2 regions of the Paenibacillus sp. FSL L8-0340 genome follow, and region 2 is predicted to be linked to the other one. Evidence: predicted binding sites of a transcription regulator. Region 2 holds the regulator's gene; the other holds the start of a gene.
The links. Region 2 encodes LexA, which represses DNA repair genes until DNA is damaged. Its sites were predicted from a motif close to CGAACATATGTTCG; they were not measured.

Region 1 (6,782 bases), 180 kb from region 2:
AATACCGCCGATGCCGACCGTATCCGCAATTGTCTGCCGCAAACCGTATTTCTTCGGAATTTCAAAATCGGTTATGGTGCAGGGATCGTAACCTCCGACTTGAATCGCGTTAATGACATACTTGGCGCCGCGCAGCGCTTCTTTACGGTCGGAGTAAGCGTTAATCCTGCATGTGCTGCCGCTGCTATTCTTAATGGAGTTAAGCATGTTCTCTGAGTCCTTTAGCCGCTGATGATCAATGTCGAACAAGGCAAGCTCGAAACCCTGCAGCGCCGCTGTCGCTATGCAGTCACCCAGAACGTTTTTGGCGAAAACAGTGCTTCCTGCACCGATAAATGTAATTTTGGACATGAACAATACGCCTCCTGTTGGTTGCGGTAAGAATGCCTGCCTTAAGCAAATAAGGAGTTTATGCAGTGGTGAATAGGGCAGATGATTGCAGTAATGGCAGTCATTATCCGCTGTTTCCTTGCTATATTCACTATAAATTAGAATGCCGGAAATGAGTATGGAGAAATACAAGTGAGATATGGATCTTTGTTGCATTTGGAATCGTGATGTAGTAGCCTGAGATTAATTGCAATATCAATATGACTCACTCATTTATGTATGGGAGGCCCTTCAATGAATCTCGAACATTCGTACTTCACTGCCAGCTTTAATCTCGTACCAGAAGAGCAAGACATGGCCGTATTATTCAGTGGTGAAGGCAGACCCGTACCCGGTCACAAGATCGGCCCCTCCGTGCATGATTATTTTTTGATCCATACCGTGCTGGATGGTGAGGGCTTCTTTCAAAGCGGGAATGTCTCGCTGCACTGCCGGACCGGAGACACGTTTGTTATTTATCCGGGGTCCCTATTCAGTTACCAGGCAGACAAGGACAGCCCTTGGCACTACGTATGGGTAGCCTTACAGGGTGAAGCTGTTGCGGCACTGCTCTCCGATGCCGGGATTACCAAGGAACGTCCGCTGCTGCATTCGGGGAATACCCGTGAGCTGCACAGCCTGTACGAACATATTCGCTTGGCCTTCCAGCAATCCCCTTATCCCCGCCTGGAAAGCCTGGAGGCCTCCGGCTGGACCCGGCTGCTGCTCCACCAGTTTGGTCTGGCCAACCTCAGTGTCCTTCCAGCCCGTCCCAAAGAAATGCCTGAGGTCATTGACCGCCAGATCGACCAGGCGATCCGTTGGATCTCGCTGCAGTTCCACCAGCAGATCAGCATCGACCACATGGCGGCGACGTTGGGCTATCACCGGGTGCATCTGTCCAAGGCATTCAAACAAAAGACCGGTTTGTCTCCCAAGCAGTATCTGCTGAAGATGCGGATGGACAAAGCCAGGGAACTATTGGGGGGAACACTCACCATCGATCAGGTGGCCTCATCTGTCGGATTCAACGACGCCCTCTACTTCTCTAAGCAGTTCCGCAAATACACTGGCATGCCGCCGAGCGAGTATCGCGCCGTTCTCCGTGAGAGTTAAGGGGAAATGCTGAACAACCCTGACGGAATTCACCGGCAGGGTTGTTTTAAAACCTATTACTTTCTTACCGTCTTGTCAACATATTGACCTGTCAATGGATCATAGTGAGGACGTTCCCCGGCGATCTTAAGCTCAATTCGTTGCACCGAATACAGCAGCTCCCCGAAACCGATAAAAAACACGCCAATCAGGCAGGACCAGATGAACAGATAGATACCGGCAGATAATGTACCCATATTCATGGCGACAGGAATCGAAGCAATCAATCCAAGAACAATTATACCGCCGCCTAAATATTTTAAATGTTCGCCTTTCATTGACTTCCTCCTATCTGCAGAACAGACTCATTATAATTTGTTGAAATTCATCCCGATTAGACCTGCGACAAAACTAACCAGCAAGTAGACAATGATCATCACAAGCGAAACTTTAAACAGGTTAACCGATCTTTTCATTGTTTACTTCACCTCCTGTTAGCCCGCCTAATGGGTTTCTTATTTATCCGATGAAAGAAAATGAAATCCTAAATTATTCCAACGGCTACTCGTGCTAATTGTAGTGTTTCAATACCTTCCCGTCAATGTTGCTCCTTGCAGCGTATTAGTTAATTGATGCAATTAGGGTGATGCGGTATACTGCTGTGTAGACTTTATACTAGTGCAGAAAAGATTAAGGAGGTTGTCTAATTGAAGGAGATTCGTATGCAATCAAAAGACCGCGCCGTAAGCTTCAGACTCATTGAAGAGTCTGGAGAATTTATAGTGTTTGACATGTCATTGTCTGGCCCTGCGCGGGATAGAACAATCTACAGCGGAACAAGTTTTGAAGCGGCCTGGAAAGCTGTCGAGGCTATAGTAGGGGTAACGGCTATACCGGACGAATTCAAACCATATGCAACATTGAAGTAACAAGCAGAACGCAATTTTTTATGACATGAACATATAAATTTTAAAGAAAGGGTCCCAGGATTGGGACCCTTATTTATGTAGTCGCTTGAATAACATCGTCAATCATAATCCAATCATATTCATACTCAATCTGTAATTTGACCTGTCGCATTTGCAGGTCCACTGACATGACAACGCCCCTGATCTTATGATCTTTCTCTGGATCGAACAGCGTGATCGTGATCTGTTCGTTGTAACGCTTGGAATAAGCAAGCACTTGATCTATCAGCTCCCATTCCTGAGCATCGAGCACGGGTTTGCTTCGCAGGCGCTGTCTTTCTTCATCCTGGATGATCCGGCGCTTGTGCTCCGGAGTCATCACCCGGCTGCAGTCGAATATGCTGTCAAATTTCTTCATGTTGTCTGACCTCCTCAGTCCCTATAAATAAGAACACTTGTTTGTATTATAACCATCTTAGAGAAATTAAAGCAACGGAAAAATCCGCCAGTTGAACACTGGCGGACTGAGAGCTAAACGTTATTAGATTGAATATTACACCAAGAAAGGTATGCCCGATTCACCGCGACGACCAGGTTATGGGGACAATTATTTCATGTTCTCCACCGGCAGATTCATAACGAAGTACTGAATAGCCAATTCTTTTTCAATCGTCTTCAATACATCTTCTTTCGTACTCTCGTACACAAACGTTTCCTGCTTTAAATAAGTCAATACAATATTGCAGCTATGGTCAAAACTGGCGAGAGCTTTGCTGTCTTTCTCTTCAAGCTCCAACCGCATTTGGGTAACCAGAATCAAATATTCTTCAATCAAAGCCATCCGGTACGCATCTTTCAATACGTCAGCTTGTCCCCAAGCATACATGCCCCCCTCTATTACTTCAGAAGAGTGCTCCACATACTCAAGACTTGAGTTCAATAGCAGCAATTCGATCCGTTCAAGGATTTCATGATAAATCCCTTTGATAACATTCCTTGTATCCACAGCCATTCACCTCTCCAACTCCATTTTTCTGAGAAAATCAACCTATCCGTCCTAACTGGAGGGTGCTTGGGTCTAGATTCACTGTAAACAGTTTCTTTAAGAATAACCCGGTTTCAAACTAATGTATATAATAATAATACAATATTGTAACCAATAGGTCTGTTAAATTCTTCTAATCCTGTTTAATGATAAGTAGAGATCATAATGCCACAGTTTCAAAAGGAAGTGAAACGAATGAGAAAAATAGAAATACAGTCGGCCTTGGAGCAAAGTATGAAGCAGCGTGTTCATCTTGTGAGCGGTGAAACTTTTACCGGCCTTTGTGAAATTGATCATCCTTCGGATTCTTTAAGCATTTCAACAAATAAAGGTATCCTTACGGTACCTTTTTGGACCATAAAACGTTTTGTTCACAGCAGAACATAGTCAAACCAGCCTTGCTTTTTTAAAAAAATCAACCCGCCAAGATACGGACTGGCGGATTGATTAATGTACGCATTTCATGCAATTATTAGCTGAATTTCAATCCCAAACTTATATCTATAATTTACCATCCAAATGCCATGAATACAAGAAAATTCAACTGTAGCCAAGCATATTGCACATAAAGGCGGGGAAATAACTTCACCTTGGAACCACAGCGTTCGATTCAGCAGCCGGCCATTGCAGCCAGGCAGCCTTGCGAACCGGTCCTATAGACAAAAGCCGTACATATCACATGCGGACGTATGATTTTGGCTGGGAGGATGCTCTCTATAATCAGCTTTTGCTGAGCACCACCCGTGTGACGGGCAAGCCGCCCATATCGGATTTTCACTTCAGCTCTTCGGCCGGTATGACGGCATGAATGACGAAGGTCTCAGCGTGACCATGACCTCCGGCAGAATCCGGCCAGAAATGACAGGTGAGGGTTTTGTGTTCCCGGGAGTGGTTCGGGCCCTGCTCGATGACTGCACTACAACCAGAGAAGCTGTTACCCTGCTGCGCAGCATGCCGATCTCCGATTACAGGAACTTTCTGGTTTCCGACAGGCACGGTTCAATGGCATTGATCGAAGTAGCTGGGGCACATAAAGAAATTAAGGTTTATGATGCCAGGGCGGCGAGCCTTCCCCAGCTTATCGTATCCACCAACCACTATACGCTGCCAGCCATGCAGCAACATAACCTTCAGCTGATGCATAACTCGCAAGCGAGACAAGAGGCGATGTACTCTACTCTCTGGAAAGCAGGAACGGACTACAATCCGCTGGAAGCAATGAAACAACTGGCAGAGCGGCAGCCGGCTGGCCTGTTATTCAGGTCCGGTTGCCGCTCTATTCATACTTTTTTCTCCGCTCACTGCATGGCTTTGTTTAGGATGGAATGTACAAAAGCTGTCTTGCCCTCCGTATAGGCTTCTCTGTCATTGCGGTATTGTTCTGCCAGGGCCAGCTTTACTTCCTCATACGCCCGAACCGCAGCAGGATGACTCCGCAGATAGTCCCGGAAAGCAATATGCTCCAGATAACCTTTACCGTCCTTGGGACATACATAAAGATGATATTGCATCAAACCGTCATCCTTCTCGCACTCAAATACCTCTCTGCCCTCAATCCCAAGATTTCCAAGATGCACATAACCAAATTCCCGGAACCTCTCGACAATACCAGGCAGTGCCTCATAGCTCTCCATCACAAGATCCAGGTCTATAATCGGTTTGGCCGCCAAACCTTCAATTGAGGTGCTGCCCACATGCTCGACAGCAATGACAAGATCTCCAAGGATCTCAAGCATCCGCTTTTTGATTCTGCTGAATTCGGCCTTCCAAGCGGGATTATAAGGAACCACTTCAATAGGAACAGGGCTTACAGCGATGACCGTCACCTTCTTTGCTGGGTTAGTTATTTTATTGTCAGCTTACTCTAAGCCTTCGCTCTTTGTAAATGATCCGGTACACACTCCAGAGAGGCTACGCACCCCCGATTTCAGATGGCTGGGATAAAATGCAAACCAGTTTCTCATACTATCTGTTAGCAGATGGAGGTGAAATCATGCCCAAAAATAGTGCCGATCCCAAACACGACCGTGCAAATAATAAAGCAGATAAGAAAAACAACCAGCAAAACCATGCACATCTTACTGAAGAACCCCAGATGTTAAACACCAATAAGGCTGAAGATTATGTTCCCAGTTTGAATGGTGTCACCAAAAATGAAACTTAAGCTGTAAAATTGTACAGCACACAGGCTGCTCCCCCGTCGCTGAATAACGGGGAGCAGCCTCTTCTTGTCTCCAAGTAAATATTTTTAGTTTTTCATTCAGTTGACTTGTCCCGTGGCTGAATGATAGGCTTTTCTTCTAAGCCTTGTTAAGGAGAATGCCCGATGAAAAAAGCGACCATGAAGGATATTGCCCGTCAGGCGAACGTTTCAGTAGCTACGGTCAGCTATGTGCTGAATAATGTGAAGAACCAGACAATCCCTGACCCGACCCGGCAGAGTATACTGCAAATTGCCCGGGAGCTGAATTATGTCCCGAATCTCGCGGCGCGTTCCCTGGTCAAACAACGGACCGGACTGGTCGGCATTCTGATTAACCGGACATCCGCTTTGCCCTATTGGAAACGCCAAAATTACATGTCGCTGGTGGAAAGTCTGGAAGCGATGCTAACAGAAGCCGGTTATCATACTCTGCTTGTCCGTTTAAATCCCCTTAATCCTGCGATGGATGTAATCCGTGAACGCAAGCTGGATGCTGTCTTTGTGCTGGACGTTATGGATGAGATGTTCTACCGGATATCCGCCAATTTTGTGGAAGGCGTTCCTCTGATTCTGCTCGACAGCATCATCGATGACAGTCTTTTTAATCAGGTTAATTATAACTATCCCCAAGCGTTGCAGGCCGCTGTATCTTCCTCCACAGCTCCCTCCTGTCTGGTCATGGAGAGTTATCATAACAAGGCGTTAGCGGAGTGGATCCTTGCTGGATCGGGATTGCCGCGGGAGCAAGTTCATATTGTCAACAATTCCCAAGAGGCACAAAGTGAACTCGTGAGCTTTTTGACCCTTAACCGGGATAAGCATATCATCGCCATCAATGAATATTTGGCAAAAGCTGTTGAAAAAACTGCCTTGGCCTCTTCAATTACAGCCATTTGCACCTGCGGAGTACCGGAAATCCTGCTGGACAGTACGACAGTCATTCAGTTTCAGAACGATAGAGCACTGACCGCCTACGAATTAATGACATCTGTTATTCGCGAACAGTACGATTCCAGTCTGACAGGCAGCAATCAATTTTTGGTTGAAGTTCTCCAATAAATTCTTTATAATAACTTAAACGTTTAAGTTAAGTGATTACGAGGAGGTTTTGTTGATGAATTCTACCAGCGCTGAGATCGTGAATGCCCCTATGCCCCAAGTG
Region 2 (6,782 bases):
GGCGTTGACAGTTCGTTCGGCTGAAGGTGAAAGGGGTGGGGCAGTTGTAGGTTCTGCTGTAGGCTTAGTCGTTGGTTTTGTTGCTGGAGATGGACTTGATTCAGTTGTTGGCTTGGCAGTAACCATCGGTGTTGCTAGCGCCGTAATCGAAGAAGTATGATCATCTGACTTGTCATCGTTCCCGAGGGTAACCAACCCTATGATGCCGGCGGCTACTAAGACCACCCAGAACCACCAAATTGTATAGAATGGTTTGTTCTTTTTCATCTTTTTCCTCCCGCCTGTAAGGGTGAATTCCTGTATAACTCTAGGATAGCCCATTCATTCACCTTACATAAGTATGGATAAGACATATGCGCGTAACCAAACTTAAAGAGAACGGCCAATAGCGGAACGAATAGCTGATCTTCAAACTATATGGTAGTTATTACCCATTTTGTGGGCATTGCAAGCGGATAGCGTATTCACAATATATTTTTGCTTGCGGAGTAGTCAGGTTATTTATACTTATATTGGTTTGACAAAAAACCGTCCAGACGGTACAGTTCAAATGGGGGTGATAAGGTGACTGTACATAACAACAGCTCTAAGAAAAAAATGATTTTGCAAGCGGCTTCCTCCATTGTTCGTGATCAAGGGGTGGAGCACTTAACTCTGGAAGCTGTGGCCAAAGCGGCCAACGTGAGCAAAGGCGGTTTACTGTATCACTTTCCTAACAAGGAACAACTGGTTTCCGGTATGGTGGATGAGCTGACCCGAAACTTTACGGAAGATGTTCAGAGCCGTGTAGAGCATGACCAGCGAGAAGCTGGTAAATGGAGCAGGGCGTACATTGAATCTACTTTTTATGGTTTTGGAGAAGGCAGTGACATGAACTCGGTGCTGGCAGCAGCTTTATTTACGAATCCAGGGTTGTTGACAAACATGCAGGAGAAATATGCTGAATGGCAACACAATTTTGAAAATGACGGTGTGGATCCACTTCGTGCAACCATTGCCCGACTGGTGACCGACGGACTCTGGTTTGCAGAAAAGTTTGGACTGGCACCGCCAGATCAGGAGTTAAAAGAACGCATTTACAAAGAATTGATGGACGGAGTAAAGGAGGAGAAGTAAGTGCCGTATCTGTTTTTGGCGATATCCATTGCCAGCGAACTTGTAGGAACTTCGATGCTCAAAGCATCGCAAGGATTCACCAAAATTATTCCTGTAATCGTAATGCTGATTAGTTTTATTTGCTCGTTCTTCTTTTTGTCGTTATCACTGAAGACTATTCCATTAAATACGGCCTATGCAATTTGGTCTGGAATCGGGGCGGTAGCTACAGTTCTTATCTCGGTACTGATCTGGAAAGAAAAAATAAATACAGGCAGCGTAATAGGAATAACCTTAATCGTCATTGGTGTGATTGTGCTGAATTTGCTGGGTCCCGGACATGGTTCCTCTGATGAGGCTGCCGAAACACAACAAACCAGCCTTTCCGATAGAGCCTAAGCTGAAGCTGAAGAAATAAAGATCATATACAATTTGTTCCAAACAATAGTATAGTGACGAAATAACAGTACCCTGCCAGAATGGTGGGGTATTTTCATATTCAAGAATACAGGGGAGTGAGTGAAAGTTGTTTGTGCATAGAGGAAATTTATTCCTTAATGGAATTGGCGTGTTTAGCGTATTGATGTGGCTCATATCGGTTGTAGCTTGTATTTACGCATTCGTACTGTTGGTTAAACTTGCCCGGAGAGGAATAATAGCTTTGGATTTGTACATATATGCTAAAAATCGTGAAATACGCGACCGGTATGAATCGGCAGACAGGAAGGACCCATATTAAGCACAATGAAAAACACCCTCGATCATTTTTTTGTGATCCTTAGGGTGTTTTTGCTTTTGTCTGATCACCATGCTGTTAATCCCTTATTGTAACCCGTGTTCCAATAGGCACGATTGCTGCAAGGGCCAGCACATCCTCATTGTACATGCGGATACAGCCATGGGAGACCATATGTCCGATGGAGGAAGGGTCATTCGTTCCATGAATGCCGTAATGTGGTTTGGATAGACCCATCCAGAATGCACCGAAGGGTCCGCCAGGCTTAGGCTGTTTGTTAATGATAGTGTATTCTCCCGCCGGTGTAACGGTAAGCATGGTGCCAATACCGACAGGGAACCCTCTGGTAACGATGTTATTGTCAAGCAAATAAAGCATGCGCTGCGACAAATCAACAATAATCCGATAATTAGGCATAGATTCAGCACTCCTTTGCTATCAGAATATGTGCGGAGTGCTGTTGCTGTTCGAAGGAATTGTTATATGGGATAAACAGAACAAATGTTCGTGATGAGTAAAATGACCATTTGAAAAGGGGAAAGGGCTGCTTCACTTTTTCAAGTGAAGCAGCCCTTAAATATGAACAAAAATATTAATGGATATCGCGGAAGAGACCGATAACTCGTCCCAAAATCGTAACGCGGTTAAGACGGAGGGGTTCATAAGCCGGATTCTCCGGCTGTAGACGAATGTGGTCACGTTCTTTGTAGAATGTCTTGACTGTAGCTTCGTCTTCTTCGGTCATGGCAACGACGATATCGCCGTTGTCAGCAGTCTGCTGCTGGCGGACGATTACATAGTCACCATTCATAATACCTGCTTCCACCATGCTGTCACCGAGAACGGAGAGCATAAATACCTTGTTATCTCCCACATAGTGGGAAGGTAGTGGGAAGTAATCTTCGATATTCTCCGTTGCGGTAATCGGCACCCCGGCGGTGACCTTACCTACGACAGGAATACGGGTAACCGTCTGTACGAATTGATGTACATTCTCGGAATCTTCCTGGCCGAGCAGCTCAATTGCACGCGGTTTCGTAGGGTCGCGGCGGATAAGGCCTTTCTTCTCAAGCCGGTCCAGATGGCCGTGCACTGTGGAGCTTGAGGCCAAGCCTACAGCTTCACCGATTTCCCGGACGGACGGAGGATAACCCTTGCTACGGACTTCGTTACGTATAAATTCCAGGATCGCCAGCTGACGACTCGAAATCTTTGACATCGGAATCAACCCCATATAGTATGTTTGGGAAAATTATAACATAGAACTTCCGTTCGTACAAACATAAGTTCTAACAATCTGAGATTAATAGTGGAAATAGTAGCCTTTTACCATATTAGTATCCAATAACGGTTTGAAAATGGCGGGAAAAGGCAATGCCGGTGCTGAAAACTGACACATTTATGGATACGGAAAAAAAGCGAACAATTGTTCTAAAAAATCTATTGATCAAAACACATGTTCGTGTTATATTATTTTCGAAAGTAAGAACAAGTGTTTGGAGGACGATGACAATGTTAAAATACAGTACATACCGCAGCATCTACGAAGAGGCCGGTGAAGTTAATTCAACTAGAGGACATTCTGCTTCTAATCATATGAATGAAATGAAACAATCCGCCGCCGCTTTATTTTCGGAGATCATAGGACTATGCCGGAAAGAGTATCTGGTGAAGCTAATGCTGGTCTTTATGCTTGTTGTATCGGGATTTACAGTTGTTGGTAATGTTTTTGCGAGTTCAGCATCATTAGTGAAGCAGGAAAAGCGGGTAGTAGTTGAACGCGGAGACACGCTCTGGAGTATCGCCCTTAAGAACAAACCAGCGGGAATGAAGACGGTCGTATATATAGAAGGAATTAAAAAAACAAGCGGTTTGAAGAACGGGAACATTCAGGCCGGAGATATACTGACATTGCCTGTGTATTAACTTCATCATAAGCAGTATAGACTGACGTAAAGAGCTTTCAGGGGGTAGACCTTGACAAGCTCTTTTTCTCATGGCAAAGTTAGAATGAATTTATAGGGGAGGGGAAAGCATTGAATATTGACGAATTGGTCGCACGCATCAATGAACTGGCACGCAAACAGAAGAATGGCGGCCTGAGTGAAGAGGAATTGGCTGAACGGGCCAAGCTCCGCGAGATTTATCTGGGCAACATCCGCAGCAACTTCCGGGCCCAGCTCGACACTATTGAAATCGTGGATAATGATGAGCATGAACAAGGCAACAAGGGACTCAAACATTAGTCCAGTGTGTCTTTTTCATAGATATTACAGGATGACTAGGGGGAACTGACATGGCCCGTTCTTGGGAAAGAATGGTTCAACGCAACACACAGCAGATCAACAAGCAAAGAAAGAAGCAGGGCAAGGATTCCATTTATGCTTCTTCGTCAAAATCAGCTGCGAAAAATAGTGATATCTTTAAGGGCCGCAACATTGCATTTCCTGTTGTTCTAATGCTGCTTGGAATTATGTTCTGGGTGGTAGGCTCGATCGACGAGGCCAGAGGCAGTGGCATCCTTGCCAATTGGCTGGGCGTCGTTCTTTACTTTGCGCTGGCGGCACTTCTATTCTTCCGGCGTCCGTATCTGAAGGTTGAGCGCAACAGAGTGTCTACGATTAAGTATAACCGTGAACGCTGGCTGCAAGCTGGAGATATTGAGAAGATCACTTTGTCCCGTGGAGTGGTCGTGCTTAAATATAAGGGCAAGCGCAAACAGTGGATTTTCTCCAAGCTGATTAACCGCTATAACACTGAGGCCATGGGTGTACGCCTGGAGGAGTTCGGCAAAGCCAATAACATCGAAGTAGTACACGAGTAGGAAGATATAACAGCGTAGGGAGAGGGAGAAATCTAATGCCAATTACCGCCGTACTATTTGATCTTGACGATACATTGCTCTGGGATGAACGGAGTGTTGAAGAAGCCTTCCGCAATGCATGTGAAGCTGCAGGTGACTCCATTGATCCTAAAGAGCTTGAAGTTGCTGTTCGCAGGGAAGCCAGGAATCTTTATGAAACTTATGAGACGTTCCCTTTTACAAAGATGATCGGGATTAATCCTTATGAAGCACTTTGGTCCAATTTCTCAGCTGGAGAACAGCCGGAGTTCCGTAAGCTCCAACAGTTGGCTCCTGTATACCGTAAAGAATCGTGGCGGCGTGGTCTGGCCTCCCTCGGTGTCGAAGATGAGGTGCTTGCCGAAACGCTGGCAGACAGGTTTGCTGCCGAGCGCCGTAGCCTGCCGTACATGTATGAAGAGACGTTACAGGTGCTTGATGCACTACGTGGTAAGGTGAAACTACTGCTGCTTACGAATGGTTGCCCGTCACTGCAGCAGGAGAAGCTCGACGGAGTGCCTGAGCTTATCCCCTATTTTGATCATGTAGTTATCTCAGGCAGCTTTGGCAAAGGAAAACCGGACAAGGATATCTTCCTGCATGCTCTTTCGCTGCTGGATATAACCCCTGAACAAGGGATCATGGTCGGCGACAAACTCACGACGGATATTAAGGGCGGCTTGGCCGCTGGTCTGACTACTGTCTGGATCAACCGTACCGGCAAATTACCAAATCCTGAGATTCAGCCGGATTATAGAATCGGCCATCTCTCTGAGCTCCTCCCCCTGGTACAATCGCTATAGTGTAACCTTTGAGAAGCCGGTATCCCTAATGGGATGCTGGCTTTTTTGCGCTCAAACAAAGAGGTTGGCCAATTATAATAGGGAGATAATCCATCTGTATATGACTAACTTCACGAAAAAGGCGTGAAAGTTTAAGCAATCTTCTAAAATTGCGAATATGTTGTGTATAATAGTAAAAGAATGCAACCACAAGCTGGAAATATCATTATAAATTCTACCTTGGTCGGGAGGACTCCGGATGATAAAACCCAAGAAGCTGATTACTCTTTTTACGATTGTGACGATGTCAATGATTGTAAGCTGTTCAGGTAATAGTGGGAAATCAAGCCATATGCATGACGGATCAGAGCACTCTATGGAGCCGATTCACGTCGAACTGAGCTGGAATCCGGTGGACGTATCGGTAAATCAAAAGGTGGTTTTTGAGGCTGTGGTCTCCCAGGGGAGTGAAGCTGTGGATGATGCGAAGGCGGTGCTTTTTGAGATTGTGAATAAGAATAATGAAGAAGACAAGCAGGAGCTTGAAGGCAAGCTCTCCGGCAACGGTACATATAAAGCTGAGGCGATCCTGATGAAGGAAGGCAAATATGATGTGACTTCGCATGTAACAGCTAGAACACAGCACTCTATGCCGACTAAAGAACTTACAGTGCAGCCATAATGAAATAGAGATAGCGGCTGGCTATAAAGAAAAACTATTATGCAGAGTGGAAAGGAAGGCTTTTCGATTCCGCTTTATTCTGCTAAACTTACTCTAATGTTTTACTGGGGGGATATGAAGTGGCTAAATACACACTTGCTGAAAGCTTGCAGCAGCGGATACTGATTTTAGACGGAGCAATGGGCACGATGATTCAACAGGTGCCACTTACCGGAGAGGATTTTGGCGGGGATGAGCTGGATGGCTGTAATGAGATGCTTGTGCTCACCCGTCCGGAGGTTATACAGACTATTCATGAGCAATATCTTGAAGCAGGCGCAGATCTGATCGAGACGAATACCTTCGGCGCAACCTCGGTTGTGCTTGCCGAATACGATATCCCTCAGCGGGCCCGGGAGATTAACCTGGAAGCTGCGAGGCTGGCCAGAAATGCTGTTGAAAAGATTGAAACGCCCGATCACCCGCGTTACGTAATCGGGGCGATGGGCCCGACAACAAAAACGCTTTCGGTCACCGGAGGCGTAACATTCCAGGAGCTGGTGGATAGCTACGAGGAGCAGGCTATAGCGCTGATTGACGGCAAAGTGGATGCCCTGCTGCTGGAAACTTCCCAGGATACTTTGAATGTGAAAGCCGGAAGCATTG

Region 1: NST07_RS18085 (YolD-like family protein) is a predicted target of LexA. The motif match lies at 2,821-2,834, and genes of this name have one in related genera.

The regions. Positions count from the first base shown of each region.
Region 1 is NZ_CP151967.1:4,057,730-4,064,511, forward strand. Features, by position in the region: gene NST07_RS18065 (alpha-glucosidase/alpha-galactosidase) at 1-351, opposite strand, end outside; gene NST07_RS18070 (AraC family transcriptional regulator) at 625-1,485, shown strand; gene NST07_RS18075 (hypothetical protein) at 1,542-1,802, opposite strand; gene NST07_RS18080 (hypothetical protein) at 2,172-2,393, shown strand; gene NST07_RS18085 (YolD-like family protein) at 2,467-2,790, opposite strand; gene NST07_RS18090 (hypothetical protein) at 2,980-3,378, opposite strand; gene NST07_RS18095 (hypothetical protein) at 3,613-3,804, shown strand; partial or broken gene NST07_RS18100 (C45 family peptidase) at 4,165-4,773, shown strand; gene NST07_RS18105 (GrpB family protein) at 4,716-5,243, opposite strand; gene NST07_RS18110 (hypothetical protein) at 5,411-5,581, shown strand; gene NST07_RS18115 (LacI family DNA-binding transcriptional regulator) at 5,744-6,679, shown strand; gene NST07_RS18120 (MFS transporter) at 6,735-6,782, shown strand, end outside.
Region 2 is NZ_CP151967.1:4,236,613-4,243,394, reverse strand. Features, by position in the region: gene NST07_RS18995 (hypothetical protein) at 1-267, opposite strand, end outside; gene NST07_RS18990 (TetR/AcrR family transcriptional regulator) at 565-1,116, shown strand; gene NST07_RS18985 (multidrug efflux SMR transporter) at 1,117-1,494, shown strand; gene NST07_RS18980 (L,D-transpeptidase) at 1,910-2,248, opposite strand; gene lexA (transcriptional repressor LexA) at 2,424-3,050, opposite strand; gene NST07_RS18970 (LysM peptidoglycan-binding domain-containing protein) at 3,344-3,757, shown strand; gene NST07_RS18965 (DUF896 domain-containing protein) at 3,868-4,077, shown strand; gene NST07_RS18960 (hypothetical protein) at 4,128-4,655, shown strand; gene NST07_RS18955 (HAD family hydrolase) at 4,691-5,476, shown strand; gene NST07_RS18950 (FixH family protein) at 5,715-6,137, shown strand; gene metH (methionine synthase) at 6,257-6,782, shown strand, end outside.